2 regions of the Desulforamulus aquiferis genome follow, and region 2 is predicted to be linked to the other one. Evidence: a T-box and tRNA genes for the amino acid it is inferred to sense, from the RefSeq annotation. Region 2 holds a T-box; the other holds one or more tRNA genes.

Region 1 (11,550 bases), on a different contig from region 2:
AATGGGTCGATTCACCCTGGCCTTGGGAGATAAAATATTAGAAAGGATTTGTGATTATGTGGGTTTATGAGAAAAAACTACAAATACCCGTAAGGGTTTCGGGGCCTGACCCTCGCTTGGCAAAATACATTATAACTCAATACGGTGGTCCAGAGGGTGAATTATCGGCTTCCCTTCGTTATTTAAATATGCGTTATACCATGCCTACCGGCAGAGCAAAAGGGGTACTGACAGATATCGGTACCGAGGAGTTAGCTCATATGGAGATTGTGGCAACCTTGGTGTATAAGCTTATCGAAGGTGCCTCTATTGAGGCTATTAAGGCTGCCGATTTAGGCGCCCACTATGCTGACCACGGCAGAGCCCTTTATTGGGAAAATGGTGCTGGAGTTCCCTGGATTGCTGCCTATGTTTCAGCCACAGATGATCCTGTTGCAGATCTTCATGAGAATATGGCCGCTGAGCAAAAAGCCCGGGCTGTATATGAGAACCTTCTAAACTTAACTGATGATCCCTGTGTTAAGGATGTACTCCGATTCCTCAGGGAACGGGAAGTAGTGCATTATCAACGCTTTGGCGAGACTTTAATGTATGTGGAGGAATACTGCCGCCAGAAGAAAATTTACTAATATTACATTTAACAATTCTCAAGCTATCCCCATGAATAAGGATAGCTTGAGCTTTTTCTATTTATATTATTGTAATAACCTGTTCTTCCCTCAGGAATACTAACCTCTGGAGGGAGGTGAGAGAATTGATTATCAGTCGAAAACTAATGGCTATATTTCTATTCGTTTTTTTGGTGACTTTAATTGTTGGCTGCACTGCCGCCCGTAAGCCGGAACCAGATGCCAATAGAAATCCAGCTGCCCAGGAAAATCAGCAGGCCCAAACCTTAGCAGCAGAAGCCGCCAGGGTCGAGGGGGTAAAGGAAGCCTATGTGGTTGTTTCAGGCAATATGGCCTTGGTAGGACTAAGCATTAACCGGGATGTAACCGATGCTGAAACAAACCGCATCAAGTCTGAGGCAGGTCAAAGGGTACAAGCAGCAGATGGACAAATTACAGACGTGCGGGTTTCTACAGACCCTGATACTGTGGTCAGGATAAGAAATATTTTCAATGGAATTGGCCAAGGTAGACCCCTTTCTAGTTTTGAAACAGAGATAACTGAGCTTGTAAGGCGAATTGCTCCAACAAAAGAGCAATAAACAATAGGTCCCTTGATACGTCAGGGGACCTATTGTTTATTTTTAAAGTATAATATTCCTTCTAATACTCCGCCAGCAATGGCCAAGGCTTTATCAGAAACTGTATAACAGTGCCTCTCCTCGCAGCGGGGATCAATATCACCAATTTTTAATCCCTTATACACTTTAATACCGTCCTTGATTAAGCCCCTTAAAATACCGCCAATTTCAGCCTTTATGGGATAGGAACCCACATATCCCAGAATATCACCAGCTTTTACAGTACAATTGATTTCTACACAAGCATTAAAGGTTCCGTTGGCAGGAGATCTCACCAGTCGCTCCTTAGTATATCCGTTAACTGCACCTGGCAGCCCGGTATCTGGCTGGGCTGTACCCTTTAAAATCAAACGTCCTAGGTAATGACCCCGGTTTGTTTCTACGACTGCATGAACGTCTACCCCTGCGGTGAATCCCGGTCCCAGACCTATTACTATTGGAGCATCAGTTATAGTGGTGCCGGTATTGCGCTTGGCTATAATTGCATCCACCAACACAGTCGGTTTTAATTTTAAGGCTTCTTCGGCGGCAGGATCGATCAATATCGGTATATCCCCTTTATTAATCACCTTTATGGCCTCCTGATGGTCCTTGACTAGCCGGGCCGTCACCCCTTCCACACTATGTTTGCCTTCATAGACTGCTTCAGCAAAGGAAACACTTCGACGCACCATCATAGGCCTAGCAATTTCAGTCATGACCACCTGCATCCCACATTTTAAAAGTCGGTATGCCACTCCGCTGGCTAAATCCCCAGCCCCTCTGATCAATACAATGTTGTCCATTTAGACCAACCTTTCAATAAAGACATCCATCTGCCCACCGCACACCATACCTTCATCGGCGGCGGTAGCAGCATCCATCATCACCCTATGTAGTTTTGCACCATGGGAATCAAACAACATCAGGGCTTCTCTACGCACCTCAGCTTCTCCACAACCACCACCAATGGTACCTATACATGTACCATCGGGCAATACCAGCATTTTTGCACCTGTCTTCCTTGGTGTTGAGCCCTTAGTACGAACAATAGTGGCTAATACCACTGGTAGCAGTTGTTCTTTTGCCTTTAATATTTGTTCTAGCATTTCCCATTGCTGTCTGCTAGAGGTTAGTGCAATTTTCCCACCTATTACTCCATTTTTTGCTGCCACCAGTTGTGCCGCAATACTTACGGCTATTTCTTCAGGGGTTTCTGCACCAATAGCAATACCTATGGGCATGTGCACCTGGTTCACAACTTCTGGGGAATATCCCTTACCAATCAGATGCTCTTTTACCATTTTAACTCGCCTTTTACTTCCTATCATACCGATATAGGCTGGCTCAAATTGCAAGACAGCTTCTAAGCATTCCAGATCATGCTTATGACCCCTGGTAACAATAACAACACTGGTACCCTTGTCAATTTTATGCTGCCGCAGGGCCGATTGGAAGCTATCACAGATCACCAGCCGGGCAGCTGCAAACCTCTGCTTATTGGCAAATGCCGGCCTGTCATCCACCACAGTAATTTCATACTGTAAAAGTGAGGCAATATTCACTAAGGGTTGGGCAATATGTCCCCCGCCCAATACTAGAAGCTTGGCCACAGGGTGGTAACATTCACATAGTATATTTACTAAACCTGTATTTGTTTTAATTTCTACCACCTGGGCACCCTTCTGGTTTAGCATGCTTTGCTTGTGCCGTTGAATAGCAGAGGCCAGTGGCGACTCTAACAATTCACCTGCAAGCTGGGACTCTGTAATCAGCAGCCTCTTTCCAATAAATTGTATATTGGTTTGATCAGCTTCAATAACGGTAGCCACTGCCAGACTTTCTTTATTTTCAATTATTTGCTGCATAATTCTAGCTAAAAACCTCCTGAAAGCATTAAAATGATTAGAAATAATCAAAAACCCCCGGTTACAGAATAACTTCTGCTCCATTTGTGGTCAACTCTTAATTGTTTATAAATTAACAAAATACCCCGGGAATAACTTCAATTATATTATCAAAAATTGTTAATAGTAGTTTAGAAATATACATGATTTGTTTTTAGCATTAAATATAAACGCCAAACATTTCATGTTTATTTTATGTAATCTTTGGCAATGTAAATGTTGGAACAAGTTTGATTTGCAAATATCGTCGTTTTTTGATTTAATAATAAAGGTAGTATTAGGTATTAACGGAAGGAGTTAGTATAAGTGAATTTTCCTACCCTGAAAATTGGACGGTTTATCCCCAAGTATCCCATAATTCAAGGAGGCATGGCTGTAAGAGTTTCCACCGCCCCCCTAGCGGGTGCAGTTGGTAATGCAGGTGGAATAGGAGTCATCGGTGCCACCGGGATGGAGCCAGAGGAATTACGTGACGAAATACGTCAAGCCAGAGCCATCTCACCTAACGGAATCATAGGAATAAATATTATGTACGCAGCCAGAGAGTTTGCCAAAATTGTGCGTACTGCAATAGAAGAAAAGATTGATATAATCTTTACTGGGGCCGGGTTCTCCCGGGATATTTTCTCCTGGGGCAAGGAATCCGATACACCAATAGTTTCTATAGTATCTTCAGCAAAGGTTGCTAAAATGGCTGAAAAGCTTGGTGCCTCTGCAGTTGTGGCCGAGGGAACTGAGGCCGGAGGTCACCTTGGCACCGACCTTTCAATTAAAGATATCCTGCCCGAAATAAGGAAGGCTGTAAAGATACCTGTCATTGCTGCCGGAGGTATTACTGATGGAAAGGGAATTGCAGAAATGCTCCGGCTTGGTGCTGACGGCGTCCAATTAGCTACCCGTTTTGTGATGAGTGTGGAATGTACAGTATCAGATGCCTTTAAAAAGCATTATATGAATGCCACAGCCGATGATGTCGTAACTATACTTAGTCCAGTTGGGCTCCCTGGCCGAGCTCTAAAGAACAGTCTAGTTTCACGTATTCATAGCGGTAATGCCCCTGAACCGGAAAACTGTCAGGTATGTTTAAAACATTGTTCTCAGTCTTTTTGTATTATGGATGCTCTGATGAACAGCCGAGATGGGAATATTGAAGACGGTCTGGTTTTCTGTGGACAGAACGTTCACCGTATAAAGGATATCCTGCCCGTTAGCACGATTTTTGACCGGTTGATAACAGAGGTTGCCGAAGCCTAAGGTTGATTTTTTCCTAATCCTGGTGTTATACTGAAATTGCCTCTAATTTTTCATAATGCTGACTGTGGCATTGGTAATTAACATTTGTTAGCACAGAAGAAATTTAGGGAGTTTCATTATTCGGGGGAGATAGGTTTGGTATTTTCTGACAGAACTCTAGTTTGCCGGGATTGTGGAGCAGAGTTTTTATTCTCTGCCCGCGAACAAGAATTTTTTGCTGAAAAGGGTTTTCAAAATGATCCTTCACGCTGCCCTTCCTGTAGAGCGGCGCGCAAGCAACGCACCCAAGGCAATGAAGGTTACCGTCCGGCCCAGCGGCAATTATATGAGGCTGTGTGTGACGACTGTGGTGTAACCACTCAGGTACCATTTCAACCAAGCGGTACAAAACCAGTTTATTGTCGCGAATGCTTTCAAAATATTCGTAACAGATAAACTTAACTAGGTAGTTATACCGAATGCTATTGCATTCGGTTTTATTTTTATGAGAAAGAAAAAGATGAGACTTACCATGTCTCACCTTTCTCCTAACATTTTTGACCTTTTCATGCTAAACGTACAAATCTTCAGTACTAATTTTTCTAGCTTCAACCCCGCCCCTAACTGACTCTTCATAGTCAATTTCACTTTCAAAACTCTCCCCCGTGATAAAATCAATTGAAACACCACAGGTATCGGCTATTAAGTTAAGTGGTTCCCACTCCGGGTACATTAATCCTTTCTCAACTTTTTGTACCCATTTTGAAGTTTCTCCTATTTTAAATGCCAGCATTTTCTGGGTAAATTCCTGTCCACTTCTTTTGGCCCTATGTTCCCGGGCTCTCTTTACTCTGAGGCCTAATTCCTTTGGGCTATACACTAGTTGCCGCCTCCTTTTTAAAATTACTTATCGTTATTATTTGCTTAACTGTCGTTGGTATGAGTGGTAATTTTTTAAAAGAATTATTTTACCAAATTTGGTTATTTACTTATGTTAAATTAACATATTATATACTATACCAAGGAAAAACAGTAAAGGAGGCAACATCATGCGAAGACACAAAACCATCACAATTAGTATTCCTGAAGATCTGGTCGATTATCTCGACAAAAAAATTATCCAAATTAATCGGAGTTCCTACGAAGAAACCAACCGCAGCCAATATATTCGATTATTAATTAAGAAAGATATGGTAAATTTCAATACCCCCATGTCCTCTTCCTTGAATAACAATAATTCAGAGGAATTAAACGGTACCGACCTGGATTATTATAATACCCTTTTAAACCTGGGGGGATACAAAAGATAGGTTAAAACAACACGTCTGTAATGGTCGGATAACTCCGGCCATTTTTGTATTTAAATAAAAAATAGGGTGGATATTACATCCACCCTAGAATTACTTAATTTTTAAATATTCAACCTCGTCATATCTAAGTTCAAATTCTATATCCTTTCCTTTATACGAACCCAAATCCGAAAATTCAATGGACCTATCGTTGCGATCCTTTAGGGTGGCACGTTCTGCTATGAGGAACATATGTGTTACTCCATTTCTCGTACCATTGTCTTGGTAAATATACGCCCGCCCCGCCGATATTTTTTCAAGATTGCCGGTCAGCTTAATTCTTTCATAATTAGTTACCTTGATTCTAGTAACTTTACTGCTTTCCACTCTAACCTCAGCCTCAGAGCCAATTATGATTTTATCCAGATAGTTACCGTTATCATTTACTACCGTTACATCATCATCCAAGGTATAGAGCGTAGTATTACCATTTCTCTCGATCTTTATCTTATCTTCATTAATATCCAGCTCGGCTATGATTCCACTATAAGAACCGTTGGAGACAGATGAGCTAGTACCTAAATTTATTGTAATTACTTCATAATTCTTATTAAGAATAACTCGAACATTGTCTCCGCTGCGGAGGCTTCTAAAGGTTCGACTTCTACCATCCTCCCAAACAGTCACATTGCTAACTACATCATAGGTTCTCTTTCTGTCACTGCTATTTTTAATTTCTATGGTTTGGTCGTAGGTATCAATATGGGTTATTTCACCTTCGACTACTTCGGTATCCAAAACATCAATTTTTGTTACATAATCCCGGGAATTTGTTGTTAACTTAACATAATCGTGTTCATTAATATAATCAAAGCTACGTTTACTACTGTTATTGTATCTATAAACCTCTACATTATCATTAACATCATAGGTCTTTTCCGATCCGTCTGACTTTTTAATAGTGATGCGGTAGGTGCCAGAGGTCTTTATGTAGGTAACCTCCCCTTCTAAGTCAGACACAGAAGAACTATTATCTAGTAATTTAATATTGCTTGCCTGTTGTTGATCCGTGATTTCTATTTCTACAGTATCACCTTGTTCTATATCACTTCTGCTGATAGTATAACCATCTTTGTCTTTGATTTTGTAATTACTGGTAAAAGGATAGGTCCGATCATAGCCGTCAGCATCTTCGATGGTAATCCCAGAGGAACCCACACTCACCACGTGGCCAAAGACCTTAGGTGTTTCACTTAATGGCACAATATTTGTTACGAGGCCGCCGACCTTTTCAAGGGCTACCCTCTGACCCCTGGCAAAATTAGTATACCCGGAGCTAACTGATGTCCTATCAATTTGTTCACTTGTACCATCATCATATCTAACGGTAAAGTAATCTAAAAAGGAGTTTATAATGTAGCCTTTTGACTCTTTACCAGACAAAAGTAGCTTTATCTCTGAAATACTCCCTCCCGAAAACTTAACCTCCGCCCTTGTTCCACTGGTTAATGATGTTAAGTCCTTGAGATAACCATTTTGACTTATTATCACCGTACTTAATAAAGGATAAGATGTAATGGAACCATTGTCGGGTTGAAAAGTAATTGTTAAAGGATTATTTACTTGCAGACCTTGTATAGTGCCTGTAAGGGTGTTCTGAGTAGGAATGCTAGTTACAGGGGGATCAACTGTCGAAGTACTAGCTGAGGTATCAGCCAAATATGTAACTTTGCCTGTCGAATCTAAAACCACCTTAACATTGTCATTAGCTTTAAAGGCACCAATTGTACCCTTGCTCCCACCCCTGAATAGTTCGGCATCACTGGCCAGGGAAAGGGTTAAGGTTTGTCCTCCCTTTGTGACTGTAATCTTTTTATTTGTTGAATCTACAGAGCTTACCTTGGCCACATAGTAATTACTGGCCTGAGGATTTATTTTGCCGTTCTCAAATAGTCTAGCAATAATTACAGCCATTTCACCCCTGGTTACGTTAGCATTTGGCTCAAACTTATTATCTGTTTTCCCAACCATTACCCCATGCTTCACGGCAGCAGCCACAAAGGGCTGCAGACTGCTGGCAATTGCTGCATTATCAGCAAAGTTCAGCTGATAGCCATCTGCACTAAGGTTTAATGCATTGGCAAAAAGCACGGCAATTTCAGCCCGGCTGGCCGGATGCTTGGGCTGCATAGTTGGAATCCCCGACTTAGAGATATATCCCTTGTCTGCGGCAAAGGCTACATTTCTTTTACCCCATTCTGGAAAATCAGCGGGAAAGTTATATCCACCTGGTGACATGGCATAACCATCTGCTTCGTTTCTAAAGCCCAGGGCCCTGTTTAGTAAAATAATTGCTTCCATTCTTGTAACCGATTCCTTGGGAACAAACAAGTCATCAGATCGCCCCACCATGATGCTTGCAGCATTACATTCGGCAATTGACTGCTCCCACCACTGCCCCGCGGTATCTTTAAAGCCGGCCCCCCAGGCAGAGGATAAAGGAACCAGTAAAGCTATCAAAAAAGTAAGCAACTTGAGTCTCAATGTCATTACCTCCATAATCATTTATTCTATAAAATCTGGATAGCCAGTAGAAATTCTTACCTATTTTGACGATTAATTTAGTTAATTCGTTACAAACTTTATTATTCCTGTTAAAAATTTTGGAAAAAAAATGGGCATCCCAACTAGGATGTCCTGATTACCTTTGATTAGAAATTGAATTATATACTTGATTCCAAGTTCTGCACCTGGTTCCTTTCCATGGCCAGAAGCGATTGTGGGGGGCATCATATAATATAACGTCAATGCCTCCAGTTGCCAACTGGTAACCGTTATGAATGTTATCTTCAATCATTAGCCTAACCTTGAGTTCTTTACAAACATCAAGCTTATCATGGGAATTTAATAAATGGAGTCCCCTGTAGGGAATACCCTGCTGGTGTAGCCATTTTTCAGTGATTTCCGCATAACGAGGGTTCCTGGCAGTTATTATATGAACTTCCCAGCCATCATTAACTAACTGTTTAATATTCCTTCTGGCATAGGGAATAACCGGACTGGTGCTAATAATCTCTTCTTCCCTTTGCTCCATCAAATTGATAAAATCATCTTCTGTGATAGAGTAGACCTTACACAGGTTATATTGGTAAATCTCATCCCCAAGTAATTTTTTACCACTATGGGTGTTTAGGGTGTCCACTAAAAGGTTTAAATTATCAGCTATGGTTCCGTCCAGGTCTATACCAATTTTCAAAGTCATCCACCTCCCACGATGCACAAGTGTAGTCCACTAAGTAATTATATTATAGCTATTCTTTGTCTAGTCTCTTCAATATTTCCAATTGCCAATAATGTAAAATTTGAAGTTCTCTAAGCCTCTTATGAATTTCACGTTCCTTTTTAATAGCCACCGTTTCCCCTAATTGATATTTTAATCGGTATATTTCTAGCTTCGTATCCTCTATGGCCCTATCTAATTCTTCTCTATTCATACCCTTCACCTCAGCAAGAAACCTAATCAAACATTCGTCAATTGGGGAATAACTCCTGCAGTACCCTTTTATTTTATTAAATTAATCATTCAATCATAAATGTATATTATGCAAAATTAAAAGAACTGCAATTTATGCAGCTCTCCATTTCTTGGAGCCGACGATGGGACTTGAACCCACGGCCTGCTGATTACGAATCAGCTGCTCTACCACTGAGCTACGTCGGCTTAATCTATACATGCAGGACTATTTTACCACAAGCTAAAGTTTGGCTGCAATATTTGCTGTTCTGCTGATTTTCTAGGTTGTGTAATAACATTATAAAAAATAAAAGTTCCGCTGGTAAGCAGAACTTAAATTGGAGCTGCTAACCGGGATTGAACCGGTGACCTTATCCTTACCAAGGATACGCTCTACCTACTGAGCTATAGCAGCAATATTATGGTGGGCGATGACGGGATCGAACCGCCGACATCCTGCTTGTAAGGCAGGCGCTCTCCCAGCTGAGCTAATCGCCCGTTGCAAAGGTTATGTTAACAAAAATTACATCCTAAGTCAATGAAATATTTTGCCACAGGTTATAGCTGAATCTGTTATCTATTCTTTTTGATGTCTAGAGGAACTAACATTTTGTTTATACTCTCAAGAGAAGATATTACTTGGGGGATTTGAGTGAACAAAATCCTATTTGATTTTCCTATTTACCAGGATAGAATAGCTGTTTTCTTAGCAATTAAATACTTTCTAAAAAATCAAACGGGTGCGTCAAGGGACTCTATGCTGGAGTTAATGACAATATTTCTAAGTAAATATGGAATTAAAAGATTTCTATTTGACAATTTCTCTATACGCCTAAATCAAAAATCAAAATTAGCATATATCTATGGTCTGCAAAAAGCAGAAAGCAATTTTTGTCCGGGTTGTGGTACCTACATATTTAAATACGACAGTCCTGTAAGAATATTAAGCATAGAAGAAAATATAAACGATAGAGTAACTTACGGCTGTGCCTGCGGAGAAATTTTTTTTCGCATAGAGCTAAATAAATAATTATATTTTAATAAAATTTTAATGTTGACTAAGACAAGATATTTTGTTATTATATGTCTTGTCAGTCACTAAGGGCGATTAGCTCAGCTGGGAGAGCGCCTGCCTTACAAGCAGGATGTCGGCGGTTCGATCCCGTCATCGCCCACCAAACTATGGAGCTGTGGTGTAGTGGCCTAACATGCCTGCCTGTCACGCAGGAGAACGCGGGTTCGACTCCCGTCAGCTCCGCCACTTTATAGAACCAATACCAATGGTATTGGTTCTTTTTCATATAGTCAGTTTTCTGGTCAATTTTTCTTGTTCTAAAAACTTGTATTGTTGCACATTATTAAATATTAAGGATGATTTAAATAACCTACCTCCTCCTATGTATCCGCCCTTGCCTCCTGGGCGGTTTTTTCTGCAGAAATAAAAAAGGCAAGCAAAATACTATTGCCGCCTGCCATAATAATAATCCTTAAATTTATTAAACCCGGGCATTAACCGGGTTTGTCCATTATACTTGATTGGCAAAAATAATCAGGGTTATTATTAATAATCCCCCGCAAATGCCTGCTAAAATCTTTTTAAAACCATTGTTGGCTTCGGCAAACTTTTCTTCTTTTACCTGATGGATAGTTTTCTTCTCAATGTTTCTCTTTATTTTTCGCATTTCTATCCTCCTCTCCCGCAGTTGATTATACCATTTCTATATTAAGTTTCAATTAATTTTTTCAGTGAATTGTTTCCTGTTTACCTAAAAATATCTTGTTGATATTTCTGTTGCTTAGAGGAGTTTTCTATTTATTACAGAACAACTAAAAAAAATACTATATGCGGGTGATCAAATGGGTAAATTAGTATTGATCATTATTATAATACTTAGCTTAGTTATATTATCAAAGTGGTCGAAACGCAGTCATTGGAAGGATTAAAATTGCCCCCTACAAGACAAAATAGTCTTGGGAGGGATTAATATGATCATGGACTCAAAGGGCCTTTGCCACCCCTGGTGGGTTTTTCCCACAGCCTTAGCCTTTGGTTTTGGTATCGCAGTTATTATGGGAGCCCCCATTGGAAGACAGGTAAACAGGGCTTTTTCGGTTTGCCAACAGCAACCAAGAAAACCGTATTAAAGGCTAAGTGGGCCCTTCGGGGCCCACTTAAGCTATATTCGGGTTTTAATAATCCCTCACGACTCCTATCCCCGCAGTGGACAGCTATCATAGTAAATATCCTCCACCAATAATTTACCACTGGCATCTTTTCTTAAATGATAGATTCTGTATTCAAAGTTATCCAAACCCTCTTCTCCCCATAAAGGTAATTTGCACTGGACAACTGCATCTAATTCACTTAGCTGAGTTACT
Region 2 (11,550 bases):
GAGCGAATTACTTTTTGATTATATAAATCCACAGTACCCTTCAAAAGGATTACTCCGGTGGCACCCGCTGCATCTGCTGATCTTACAATGGTTCCCAGGTTACCCGGGTCCTGTATGCCGTCCACCACCACCACCAGGGCAGGAAGTCCAGGGGGAAGTACATCTGCCAGGGCATAATCCGGTTGCCAAAGCACTGCTAGGATACCTTGGGGCGTCTCGGTGCCAGCCATTTCAACCATTATCTGTTCCGAAACGGGATAAAGGTTAGCCCCTTTTGTCTCAGCCCTTTCTATTATCCTAGCAACCCTCTCAGACTCCGCAGCCTCCAAAGTATAAAATAGAGCCTCCATGGTCCAATTGCTTAAAGCGGCCTCCTCAACCAGGCGAATTCCCTCGGCCACCAACTTCCTTTCCTTCCTCCGAAAGTTTCCCTGGGCTAATTTTCGAACATACTTAACCTTTGTATTCTGAGAGGCAGTAATCATCGCCTTTCCCCCTCCTGGTAACCTAACATACACATCCCCGCCTTCCGGGGCTTTGTTATTTATGGAAAAAGGCATGGTGAGTACCATGCCTTAGTTGTTACCAATATATAAACTATTTGTTATGCCAGGTTGGATTTGGCAACCTGTACCAGTTGGCTGAAGGCCTTGGCATCGTTTACAGCCAGGTCAGCCAGCATTTTACGGTTAACTTCAACACCGGCCTTTTTCAGACCGTTGATGAACTTGCTGTAGGACATTCCGTTAATGCGGGTTGCGGCATTAATTCTGGCGATCCAAAGCTTACGGAAGTCGCGCTTTTTCTGGCGACGGTCTCTGTAGGCATAAGCCAGAGCCTTCATTACGGCCTGGTTAGCTACCCTAAAGAGCTTGCTCCGGGAACCTCTATAACCTTTGGCCAGTTTCAATACTTTTCTGTGTCTATTGCGGGAAACCACACTGCTTTTAGCCCGTGGCATGATGATTACCTCCTTTTACATCTGAACATATTCCAATTCTTAGTAGGGCAGCAGACGACGTAAACGTCCAAAATCTGCATCGCTGATAATCAGGGATTTACGCAGGTTACGCTTACGTTTGGCAGTCTTTTTACCTAGAATATGACTGTGAAAAGCATGCCAGCCACGAATTTTACCGGTGGCAGTTTTCTTAAATCTTTTAGCAGCCCCACGGTGGGTTTTGATTTTTGGCATTTAGGGCAACTCCTTTCTAATCCTGCTTCTCATTTTTAGGTGCTAAGATCATTATCATATTTTTGCCTTCAAGTTTAGGATGCCTTTCAATTGTGCAGATATCTTTCATATCTTCAGCAAGTCGAACCAGCAGTCTTTGCCCCAGTTCGGTATGGACAATCTCACGGCCCCTGAACATGATGGTCGCCTTAACTTTATCGCCATCCTTTAAGAAACGCTCTGCGTTTTTGGCCTTGACATCATAGTCATGATCCTCAATGCGGGGACGCAGCTTAACTTCCTTAACCTGAATAATACGCTGCTTCTTCTTGGCCTCTTTTTCCCTTTTACTTTGCTCATATTTGAATTTTCCAAAATCCATAATACGGCAAACCGGGGGCTTGGCCTGGGGAGCAACTTCCACCAGGTCTAACTGCTTTTCCTCAGCAATGCGCAGGGCTTCTTTGGCAGACATAATACCAAGCTGGTTATTATCCGCATCTACAACCCGTACCTCGCGAGCTCGGATCTCCTCATTGATACGTTGATCTTTCGAAATACCTGTTCACCTCCATAGTTATTTGTTTGGGAATAAAATAATAAAAGCGGGTTATTCACCCGCTTAAAGACGCAATAAACAATATTAAACATATTGTATCTAACATCTAACCCCACCAACCTAGGTTGTAAGGTGAGAAGCGGATGCTTCTTCTTCGTGTTAATATCTAATTTGTCGAACACTTTTGTTATTTTAACATAATGGTTTTCTATAGTCAAGGAAATATCCTTTATTCCCCTAAAAAATGGTCTTGTTCTTTATATCATCGGTAACCTGCCGGATAAACTCATCTACCTTAACTGCTCCAACGTCTCCCTTACCCCTCTGTCGTAGGGCAACTGCACCGTTTTCCATCTCACGGTCGCCAATTACCAACATATAGGGAATCTTTTGGGTCTGGGCTTCCCGAATTTTATAATTAATTTTCTCATTGCGGGCATCCAGTTCAGCCCTTACATTTAATCTGTCTAGCCTTTCCACCACTTCCCTGGCATAGCTGTGGTGTTTATCGGTAATGGGCAGTACCTTCACCTGAACAGGGGCTAACCATACCGGAAAAGCTCCGGCAAAGTGTTCCACCAAAATGCCAATAAAACGCTCTATACTGCCAAATACCACCCGATGAATCATCACCGGACGATGTTTCTGACCATCTTCACCTACATAGTTCAGATCAAATTTTTCTGGCATTTGGAAATCTAGTTGGATGGTTCCGCACTGCCAGGTACGCCCCAAGCTGTCAGTCAGGTGGAAGTCAATTTTAGGTCCGTAAAAGGCACCGTCCCCTTCATTAACCTTGTAGTTCATCTCTTTAGCTTCCAGAGCCTCACGCAAGGATTCTGTGGCCATCTCCCACATCTCATCGGACCCCATGGATTTCTCCGGTCTGGTGGATAGCTCCACATGATACTTCAGGCCAAAGGTTTGATAGAAAAACTCAAAGAGGTCGATAACACCGATAATCTCAGACTTAATTTGACTGGGCAGCATAAAAATATGGGCATCATCCTGGGTGAAGCAGCGTACTCTCATTAGTCCGTGTAGCGCTCCGGATAACTCGTGGCGGTGCACTAAACCAAGTTCACCCCACCTTAAGGGTAGATCTCGATAGCTGTGCATCCTGGTTTTATACACCAGAATACTACCTGGGCAGTTCATGGGCTTTACGGCGAAATCACCCTCATCAATCTTGGTAAAGTACATATTCTCCTTATAATGATCCCAGTGTCCAGACTGCTCCCAAAGTCCACGATTCAAGATAATGGGAGTGCGTATTTCCTGATAGCCCCTTTTTTTGTGCTCCTGGCGCCAAAAATATTCCAACTCATTGCGTAGAATCATACCCTTCGGATGGAAGAAGGGGAAGCCAGGACCTTCATCCTGAATACTGAACAGGTCTAACTCCTGACCCAGTTTACGATGATCCCGCCGCTTGGCCTCCTCAATTCGGAAAAGGTGTTCATCCAACAGCGCCTTTTTAGGGAAGGAGGTGCCATAAATACGCTGCAGCATTTTATTCTTTTCACTGCCCCGCCAGTAGGCACCGGCTATGCTCATTAATTTAAAGCTTTTAATACGTCCGGTGGAAGGCACATGGGGACCCGCACATAAATCATTAAACTCACCTTGCTGATAACAGGATATTACCGAGTCCTCTGGTAGGTCGTTGATCAGCTCAACCTTATAAAGCTCGCCCTCTTTATTAAATTGTTCCAAGGCTTCAGCCCGGGAGACTTCCACCCTTTCAAAGGGTAAATCGGCCTTGATAATCCTTTGCATCTCAGCTTCTATTTGTTCCAGCTCTGCTGGGGTAAATGGACGGGGCACATCAAAATCATAATAAAATCCATCTTGGATAGCCGGACCAATGGCAAGTTTAGCTTCCGGAAAGAGCTTTTGCACGGCCTGGGCCATAATGTGGGCCGAGCTGTGACGATAGACGGCTCTTCCCTCCTCATCATTAAAGGTAAGGAGTTCTAGGGCGGCATCTTCCTGGAGCGGGAACTTTACATCCACAATTTTCCCATTAACCTTACCGGCCAATACTTCTTTAGCCAGTCCATGGCTGATGGATTTAGCAACTTCGATTATGGTGGTACCGTCGGGGTATTCCCTTACCGATCCATCCTTTAGAGTTATCTTAATCATGCTATATTCTCCCTTCTAAATAAGGATAAAAAATATAAAACCCGCCCCTGATATAATCAGGGACGGGAAATATCCGCGGTTCCACCCTGGTTGGAAAATTAGCTTTCCCCACCTTAAAGGCTTTTAACGGTGCCGAACCGGCTTGCATACTTAGTTTCAGCAAAGCTGCTCCAAGGTGGTCTTCAGGCAACTCTCTCCGGGAAACGCTCACAGCCCTGACATTCCCTCTCTGGTCGGTCAAATTGACTTACTTTCCTTATCATTGCAATTATTTAGTTACGGCTATTATAGTTTTACAAACAATAATTGTCAAGTTGTCATATAAACCAGGCCAACTTGAATAAGGCCTATGATAAAACCAAGAATTCCACCAATGATCTCAATGTGCTTCAGTTCCCTTGAGGCCACAGTTAAAATTATTTTCTCTAAATGGGCCACCTCATAGGCATTTAAGCGCTCCTCAACGATTTCAGAAAGCCTTACCTTTTGAATAACGCTACTGCCCGCTTGATCAATAATCTGGTTAATCACCTGGGGCATTTGTTTTTGCAGCATATCTCCCATCATTTCAAGAATAACTGCCCTGACAGTTGTAGGCACCCAAGCGGGAATCTTGTCCACTATCATTTTATGAATTGATTCGCTGGCCGATTTAATAATCCCATCCAAGACTTCTGGTGATTTCATTTGGCCCATAAGGTCTTCTACCTTTAAAAGCTCCCGCTCTACAACCTCACCGATACTCTTGGCCAACTCAGCCCTTCTTTTGGGCACCACACCCTGAATGACCCAGGGTAATCCTGGTATTTTCACAGGCTGGTATGGTTTAAATATAGCCTTTACTGCGATTAGATTTGTTACCCAGCCAATAAATGCCCCAATTACCGGAATTAAAAGAATAACCCACCATTCCAACTTCTAAACCCCCATTTGTCAATTAACGACATTACTATACCAGAATGTCCCCGCAGGTGCAATATAAATACCGCCCTAGGGCGGTATTTATAGGCTATTGTTGTTGATTTTTGCATAATGTACAACCGCTGCATTCAGAAACTCTGCCCGCAAAAACGCTTTTAATTGTTTCCATGGTGGTCTCCGGTTGGTCCTGCAGGTTGGTATGAAATACAATTTTATTGGGGGCAATTGTGATTAGGGCACTAATCAGGAGATCCTCATAATTTATTTCATTATCCATTATGTCTAAAATATAACCTTCAAGGAATTCGCTACTAATTGGCTGGTGCTCCTCATCAAATAGCTTGTAAGCTCCCTTGCGATTGATTAATACATTTACCATTTCTACCTTTGGCTCCTGGATTTCCACAAAATACTTGAGAAGTTGGATGAATTCTTGATATTCACGCTCCATTAGGAATTCATCCACCGCCTGATCAACGGCTTCCCTAATATCATTGATATATTCCTTTAACCTGAAGCGGATAAAACCATCTATAACTATGCTGTCATTTTGTCCTAAGTACTCCACCAACTTTTTTATAATGGCATGCTTCCTATCTCGCCGATCCATTTGACCGGGCATAACAACTTCACCATTGGTATATCTTAAGGAATATTGAAGTATTGTTTTCTTTTCATCCTCATTAAAGTAATAGTAATTTTCTCGAATGATTTCTTTAACCAATGCTTTTTCCCATTGATTGAGAATAACATCGGATATTATATCTGCAACAAAGTGTCTGAACAATATTATATCATCGGTTTGTTGTTCTCCCCGATGTGGCCCAATAAAGTCGCAGGATAAGAACGTTATGTTGCCGGCAGGATTTTCTTTAAGACGAACGTTGAAGTTATCATCATCAACAAACCTCTCCCTGCCAAGACGTGCCTTTAAAAGCTCAATATGCTGGGTGGCACCTATTGAAAGACACTGGTTCATCTCCTCATATCACCCCTTCCCATAGTAATAGTATATGAGAGCAATTTTTTTTGTATACTGGCGCAAATAGCAGTGATAATTATAAAATATGGCTTTCTACTTGCAGTATGAACAGAAAGCGTTGTTACTATCCCATGTAAAAATTATAGAGCAAACCTTACAATGGAGTAATTGAGGTTATTTTCATATGAGGAAATTTATGACATTTATTTTTGTATTATATACGCCACCAATGCCAGTAAGATGATTATAATAGTTGCCAGCAATACCCAGTTTATTCCTGCCGTCTTTAATGGCTCTGGCTTTGGAGATTCTAGGGCTAGGGCTTCCCAGGACTGTGCCTCTATACTTTTTGCCACCGGAGGGTATTCATTTGTGGTACAACTCTTAGGAACAAAAGGCACCACATTGCTCCTAGTTTTTTTACCCCTTTTAGGTCGGTTATCCACAATATCGGGACTATTCGGACGATCCACATAGGTATATTTTGGTAAAGCATTTGATGAAGTATCTTTTAAGGGCTGCTGGAAGGGCAGAGAAACTTGATCCGTAATACAACTTAATGGGATGAACCACTGGTTACTTACTGAAGGTTTCTTTCGCACTATTGTTTTATGGGTGGTAATTTGCGGAGCAAACCCTGGCCAACCTGGATAGGGATTGCAAAACTGCTGGGATTTTCCACCTACTTTTAATTTTATATAACTGAGTGAGATATTTTCAGTAATACAGCTCAGTGGCACAAACTCCTTTGAGTGATTTATTTTTTTCTTTTTCTTAATCGTACCAAAGGCTGGATAGTAGCCAATACAGGGGGTAGTCTCCTTGATTCTATGACCTTTATAACCAAGGGAAACCTCTGCACTACTACAATCCTTTGGTGCAAAAGCAATACAGCCAAATCCTGTCTTCTTCTTTTTATTCTTGATCTTTTTTTGAACAGTATTTGCGCTCTCATTTTCAAAGGGTAAAGCTAAGCTAAACCTAATTACTGGAGTTGTAGTTTGCACTAAGCATTCCTTGGGAACAAAGGGTGCAAGGCTGTTTGAGTTTCTCCTCTTCCTTTTCTTTAAAAATCTCACCACCTCTTTTACTTCTGTTCCCTTAAAAACCTTTACCATCGAAGCCCGTTCTTGAATACAAGTCTGATCTACAAAAGCATCGGCAAAACCCCTACTTTTCCTTCTTACTCTTATGTCAAAATCAGGCACAGCCACTTTTTCCGTTGAAGCAGCATACAGAACTAAAGCTGTACGGCTATTACCGGAGGATGAATTGGCCTTGCTTACCTTTGCATTTCTTCTTCTTTTTCTAGCCAAAAAAGTCCACCCCTTTCTTTTGGCCTGAGTCCACCTTAAGACAGTATATTAATAAAACTCCCCAAAGATATTTATTTTTGTAATTTTCAGACTAGCAAAATTGCCTCATTTTTTTACATTTTCAACACAAATTGTTCAGATATTCATAAAATGGTAAAAAAGGGTAGGTGCTTATTGTGTTTAAGGAAATTCAAGAGCTTAGGGAATTATGTGAGGTTGAAATCAAAAATTTAAGGCGAGAAATACTAATGCTAAGGGGTAATATTTTTCTTAGGTGGGATGCTAAAGGCTATATTCAGAAGGCAGAGGCAAAGGTTGAAATGCTCCATGAGTTGCTTGTAAAGTTAGAAACACTGGCCGAACAAATAACCCCGGTGGTTACTGACATTAAAAATATCGTTGGCTTACAAATTAAAGAAAAATAAATAAAAAGACGTGCCCGGTTCGAACCGGCACGACCTTTACATCAAAAGTTTTTATAATACTTGAGTAATATAGATTAAGGCGGCAATACCTAAAAATCCCAACCCAATTAAAAGCTTGACATCCACCCGGTAGTCCCTCCTAAAAATAATTTCAGTACTTATTATAACATAAATTTTATTTGTTAATATTGCTGGTTTATAAAGGATTTCAAATAGCCTTAGCGAATCTTGATTTTAAAAGGAGGGGGTATTTTCAAATGGATTTTGGAAGTATTGGGGCCTTTCTGGCGGTAGCCATTTTGATTATAATTATTCTTAGAATGATCGGCAAAGGCGGCTGAGGCTGCCGCTAATTTGTACCGGCGGTACAATCTCATCATAGGAAGGGCCGTTAACCAGTGGTTAACGGCCCTTCCTATGCTTAAAAAATTTAGTTTAAGTTAATTACAACATTTTCGTCCGCATAATCTATAGTTCCACCCAGGGCTTCTGTAATATATCTGGCAGGCAGCATTGTACGCCCATCAAGGATTACTGGTGAAACATCCATCATGCTCTCTTGTCCGTTAACTTTTATTACTTTATTATCGATTTCTAGCTCAATATTAATATGTCCCTTATTTATTATTACCTGGTTGTTATTAAAGTCCAGTTCATCATTTGTGACACCTAAGGAGTTTGCTAGATACCTAACAGGTACAAAAACCCTTCCATCACTTATATATGGTGCAACATCCATCTGCACATTTACCCCATTCTTAATGAAAACGTTAGAGTTTACTGTGAAAACTGTGTTAATTTTGTTTGTCCCATCTACAACATCGGCAATATGCCACTTAATACCTTCCGAACCAGGAAATAGGGCATCTGTCTGGTTGATTGCTGTCCCAGCAAGCTCAATATTTACAGGGCCAGTTGGCACAACCCTATTAACTGTAACCTTAATATCACTTAGCTTAATGGTGCTGGCCTTTGAGCTGGAACTTTTAATTTCAACCCTTAAATAGCCTTTTTGATTGGCATCAAGTCCCGTAGATACTGCCCCAATCTGTATATCTCCCTTGATAACTTCTAAAGTTGGGGTTTCAGAAAAAACAATACCGCTGGGCAGGGTTGCAGTTATGTAGGTGCCGGTCTTAAATGTATCGGCAAATGGCTCGGAGACCTGGATGTCTTCTAACGGCTGGTCTTGTACCCCTAACAGCAGGGTGGTTGTTGCAGCTAAACCTACTGATGGAAAAATCAGCATTAATGATAAAAGCAATAGTAGTATCTTGTGTGAGATCCTTTTCAAACTTTTCTCCTCCTTTTTTATTTAGCTAACTAAATATAAACATGAAAGAATCTGTAAATCAACTGCCAATAAGTTGAAAAAGCCATAAAGTAAACAAAAGCCTCCGGGGTTAATCAACCCTGAAGACTTCGACCTGGTGGGCGAGAGAAGAATTGAACTTCCGACCTTCTGCGTGTCAAGCAGACGTTCTCCCACTGAACTACCCGCCCATTTGCATTATCATTATGCAGGAAGTGTTAAAAAAAGTCAAGTGTTGAGATAATTACCCAGGTTCATAAAACAATCCTGGGTAAACATATTTTATTCACAAAAAAGAGCAGGTTTAACACTCTGCTCCTTAATTATTTATTTAATACCCCTTTGTTTTTAACCTTTGGTCCCAGGGCAATTACTTCAGGTACAGGTTCAGCAACGGTTTTGGAAATTAGTCGACGTTCAATTTCTATGTCGTTTTCCATTATTATTTCAAAGATTTTTTGTTCATGTCCGTCAATTCCCGGATTGCGAACAACCACTTGTCCAGGGGCTAACAAGGGATCTTGAATATATTGGCGGGGTGCTTTATTTATAGAACGCTGGGTCTCTGTTTTTACTAGGCGCGCAGAAACCCCCTCCCGATGGCCAAGAATACTGACAAGTAATTTATCCTGTTGAACTTGACTAACAATTAAAATTGGATAAGAAGAATTATTCATAAATTTAAAGTCAATAATATCTCCGGCAATGGTGGCATCCTTACCTACCGGAACATAGGGGACCGGTCTTGTATGGGGTACCCTTTCAGTGACCTTTAGGCCAGATAATAGTACTGCATTATAAAGGGTGGTAGCTACCTGGCACACCCCTCCACCATAATCGGGTACCAACCTGTTGTCAGCAATAACCATGGCCTGCCGATAACCTGATTCTGGACTCCTAGGCCCGAGGGCATTATTCATGGAAAACAATTCACCTGGTTTTATCAGTAAGTTATTAATTAAATCACTGGCTAGCTTAACATTGTGGGTGCGTTCACCATCAGCCAGGCTGAATTGGGTAACAAAAATTGCCAGGCGTGAATTTATACCCTTGTACTGCTCAACTGTGATAGTTGGATCAATAACCTCAAATTGCAGATTCACTTTATGCTGTCCAAAGGACAAATCCTCAAGTTGCTTTATGGTCTGATGAACATCTAATTTGCTTCCTTTTACATCTTGAAATAGAGTAACCTTATCGCCTGTTATGGCATACTGTGCATCCCTTGGTCTCTGATTAAATTGATTAGCTAATTCATTAAGGATGTCACTAAAGGCTTCTTTATCAAAATGAATTATGGCTGGCAGTTTATGCCCAGTATTCATTGTACCGAACAGCAACCTAATATCCTGCCAAGTTGAAGCTCGCTGGCTATAGTTTATGGCCTCTTTAGCTATTCCCTCATAATCAACCCTAAAATCTATGCTTGAAAATTGTATCTCGGTGGTTTTTCCCTCTTGTCCTACCAGGACAAGAGAGTTGTTAAGTGAAGGCCAGGGCAACCCTTGTTCTAATGTAGTTAATGCCTGCTGGTAATTAAGCCCCCCTATATCAACACCCTCCACCGAAATACCAGGCAAGATTGAATCTCTATAAAATAATTTTAATACAGCAGTGGACAGACCGATGCTAACAAATAATTGAATCCCCAGGGCAAAGGTTACAAATGTTGTTAGTCTTACTTTATTCACTAGTGCTAAGGGTTAATTCCACAAATTTATCTGCAGCCTCAGCCTTGTCCACCAGTTCTCGGGTAACTACGTCACCCTTTTTAGCAATCATTTCTCCGTTAGCAGCTAATATATCAGTAGTTACAATACGTCCGATTAGATATTGCTTTTGCTGTTTCTCAAAATATTCCAGGGGATCTGTCTCTGATTCAGATTTAACTGCTTTGGCAGAAGAATTGCTCTCCAGTTGGCTAATGTCTTGTAGTAGGTTGGATTCAAAATTATCTTCAATTACTAACATATCCTTGCCAAATGTAATAACCTGGTCCACAGGTATTAAGCCCTTCTTATCCCCTGCTACCCAACTACATGCAGCAATCTTGCCGGTTTGCTCATCAATGATGATCTCATCAATAGAACCGCTGATTCTTCCTTTCCTGGTCATAACCCTTGTTCCCACTACAGTTACTGATTTTTGCAATAGATCCATTGCCTTTGATACAGAGGTTATTGTTGCTACATTGGCCTTGACCTCCGTTGTTACAGCATCCTCTCCAATGGCTGCAACATCTTTAAAGGAAATTGCCTGCCGCTCAAGATACCATTGTTCAGGCTCAATCACTAAGTACTCTACTGTTCCACTGTCAGGATTAATTAATAAATTTTGCACCTTTCCCAAAAAGGCTACTTCAATAATACTTAGAACAGGTAAACCTATTACTTGGCTTCTTTGTTTCATTATAATGTCTCCTTCTTATAATAAATATTATTTAAGAGATTCTTTAAAGGCCTCACTAAGAATCTCTTTAGGAACCCTTTCATAGGGGATTTGGCCCAGTTGATACTTATTAAGCAGACCTGAAAGGCATGAAATAAATTTCATCTTTTGTCGAAGATTATCCGAACCACTATGATTTTTTAGTTCGGGTTGCTCAATAAAGGTATTTATTATACCCGAGGCCATGGAGTATAGGCCAAGCTGTTGGTATACCGAACTTAGTTCGCTTATCACTAGATAAAGCAGCTCGGAAGTCGGTTTTAAG

The links. The T-box of region 2 lies ahead of thrS (threonine--tRNA ligase). A T-box ahead of a tRNA ligase gene usually reads a tRNA of that ligase, here a tRNA-Thr.
Region 1: it encodes a tRNA-Thr, which carries the amino acid that the T-box ahead of thrS (threonine--tRNA ligase) is inferred to sense. The anticodon was not compared.

The regions. Positions count from the first base shown of each region.
Region 1 covers NZ_JARPTC010000001.1:7,474-19,023, reverse strand. Annotated here, with positions in the region: gene P6N53_RS00140 (spore coat protein CotJB) at 1-41, shown strand, start outside; gene P6N53_RS00135 (manganese catalase family protein) at 57-629, shown strand; gene P6N53_RS00130 (YhcN/YlaJ family sporulation lipoprotein) at 746-1,210, shown strand; gene yqeB (selenium-dependent molybdenum cofactor biosynthesis protein YqeB) at 1,240-2,034, opposite strand; gene P6N53_RS00120 (XdhC family protein) at 2,035-3,180, opposite strand; gene P6N53_RS00115 (NAD(P)H-dependent flavin oxidoreductase) at 3,442-4,389, shown strand; gene P6N53_RS00110 (zinc-ribbon domain containing protein) at 4,525-4,824, shown strand; gene P6N53_RS00105 (helix-turn-helix domain-containing protein) at 4,940-5,248, opposite strand; gene P6N53_RS00100 (ribbon-helix-helix domain-containing protein) at 5,418-5,678, shown strand; gene P6N53_RS00095 (S-layer homology domain-containing protein) at 5,769-8,201, opposite strand; gene P6N53_RS00090 (5' nucleotidase, NT5C type) at 8,359-8,913, opposite strand; gene P6N53_RS00085 (hypothetical protein) at 8,969-9,151, opposite strand; tRNA gene P6N53_RS00080 (tRNA-Thr) at 9,304-9,378, opposite strand; tRNA gene P6N53_RS00075 (tRNA-Thr) at 9,511-9,586, opposite strand; tRNA gene P6N53_RS00070 (tRNA-Val) at 9,594-9,669, opposite strand; gene P6N53_RS00065 (hypothetical protein) at 9,824-10,201, shown strand; tRNA gene P6N53_RS00060 (tRNA-Val) at 10,274-10,349, shown strand; tRNA gene P6N53_RS00055 (tRNA-Asp) at 10,356-10,432, shown strand; gene P6N53_RS00050 (hypothetical protein) at 10,698-10,853, opposite strand; gene P6N53_RS00045 (hypothetical protein) at 11,158-11,316, shown strand; gene P6N53_RS00040 (stalk domain-containing protein) at 11,382-11,550, opposite strand, start outside.
Region 2 covers NZ_JARPTC010000007.1:33,880-45,429, forward strand. Annotated here, with positions in the region: gene P6N53_RS05550 (TrmH family RNA methyltransferase) at 1-485, opposite strand, end outside; gene rplT (50S ribosomal protein L20) at 605-961, opposite strand; gene rpmI (50S ribosomal protein L35) at 1,001-1,195, opposite strand; gene infC (translation initiation factor IF-3) at 1,212-1,733, opposite strand; ribosomal protein L20 leader region at 1,766-1,894, opposite strand; gene thrS (threonine--tRNA ligase) at 1,971-3,881, opposite strand; T-box leader at 3,937-4,153, opposite strand; gene P6N53_RS05575 (DUF445 domain-containing protein) at 4,191-4,796, opposite strand; gene ytxC (putative sporulation protein YtxC) at 4,891-5,781, opposite strand; gene P6N53_RS05585 (hypothetical protein) at 5,988-7,100, opposite strand; gene P6N53_RS05590 (hypothetical protein) at 7,277-7,525, shown strand; gene P6N53_RS05595 (copper amine oxidase N-terminal domain-containing protein) at 7,956-8,819, opposite strand; tRNA gene P6N53_RS05600 (tRNA-Val) at 8,954-9,028, opposite strand; gene P6N53_RS05605 (VanW family protein) at 9,161-10,528, opposite strand; gene P6N53_RS05610 (PRC-barrel domain-containing protein) at 10,521-11,246, opposite strand; gene P6N53_RS05615 (tetratricopeptide repeat protein) at 11,274-11,550, opposite strand, start outside.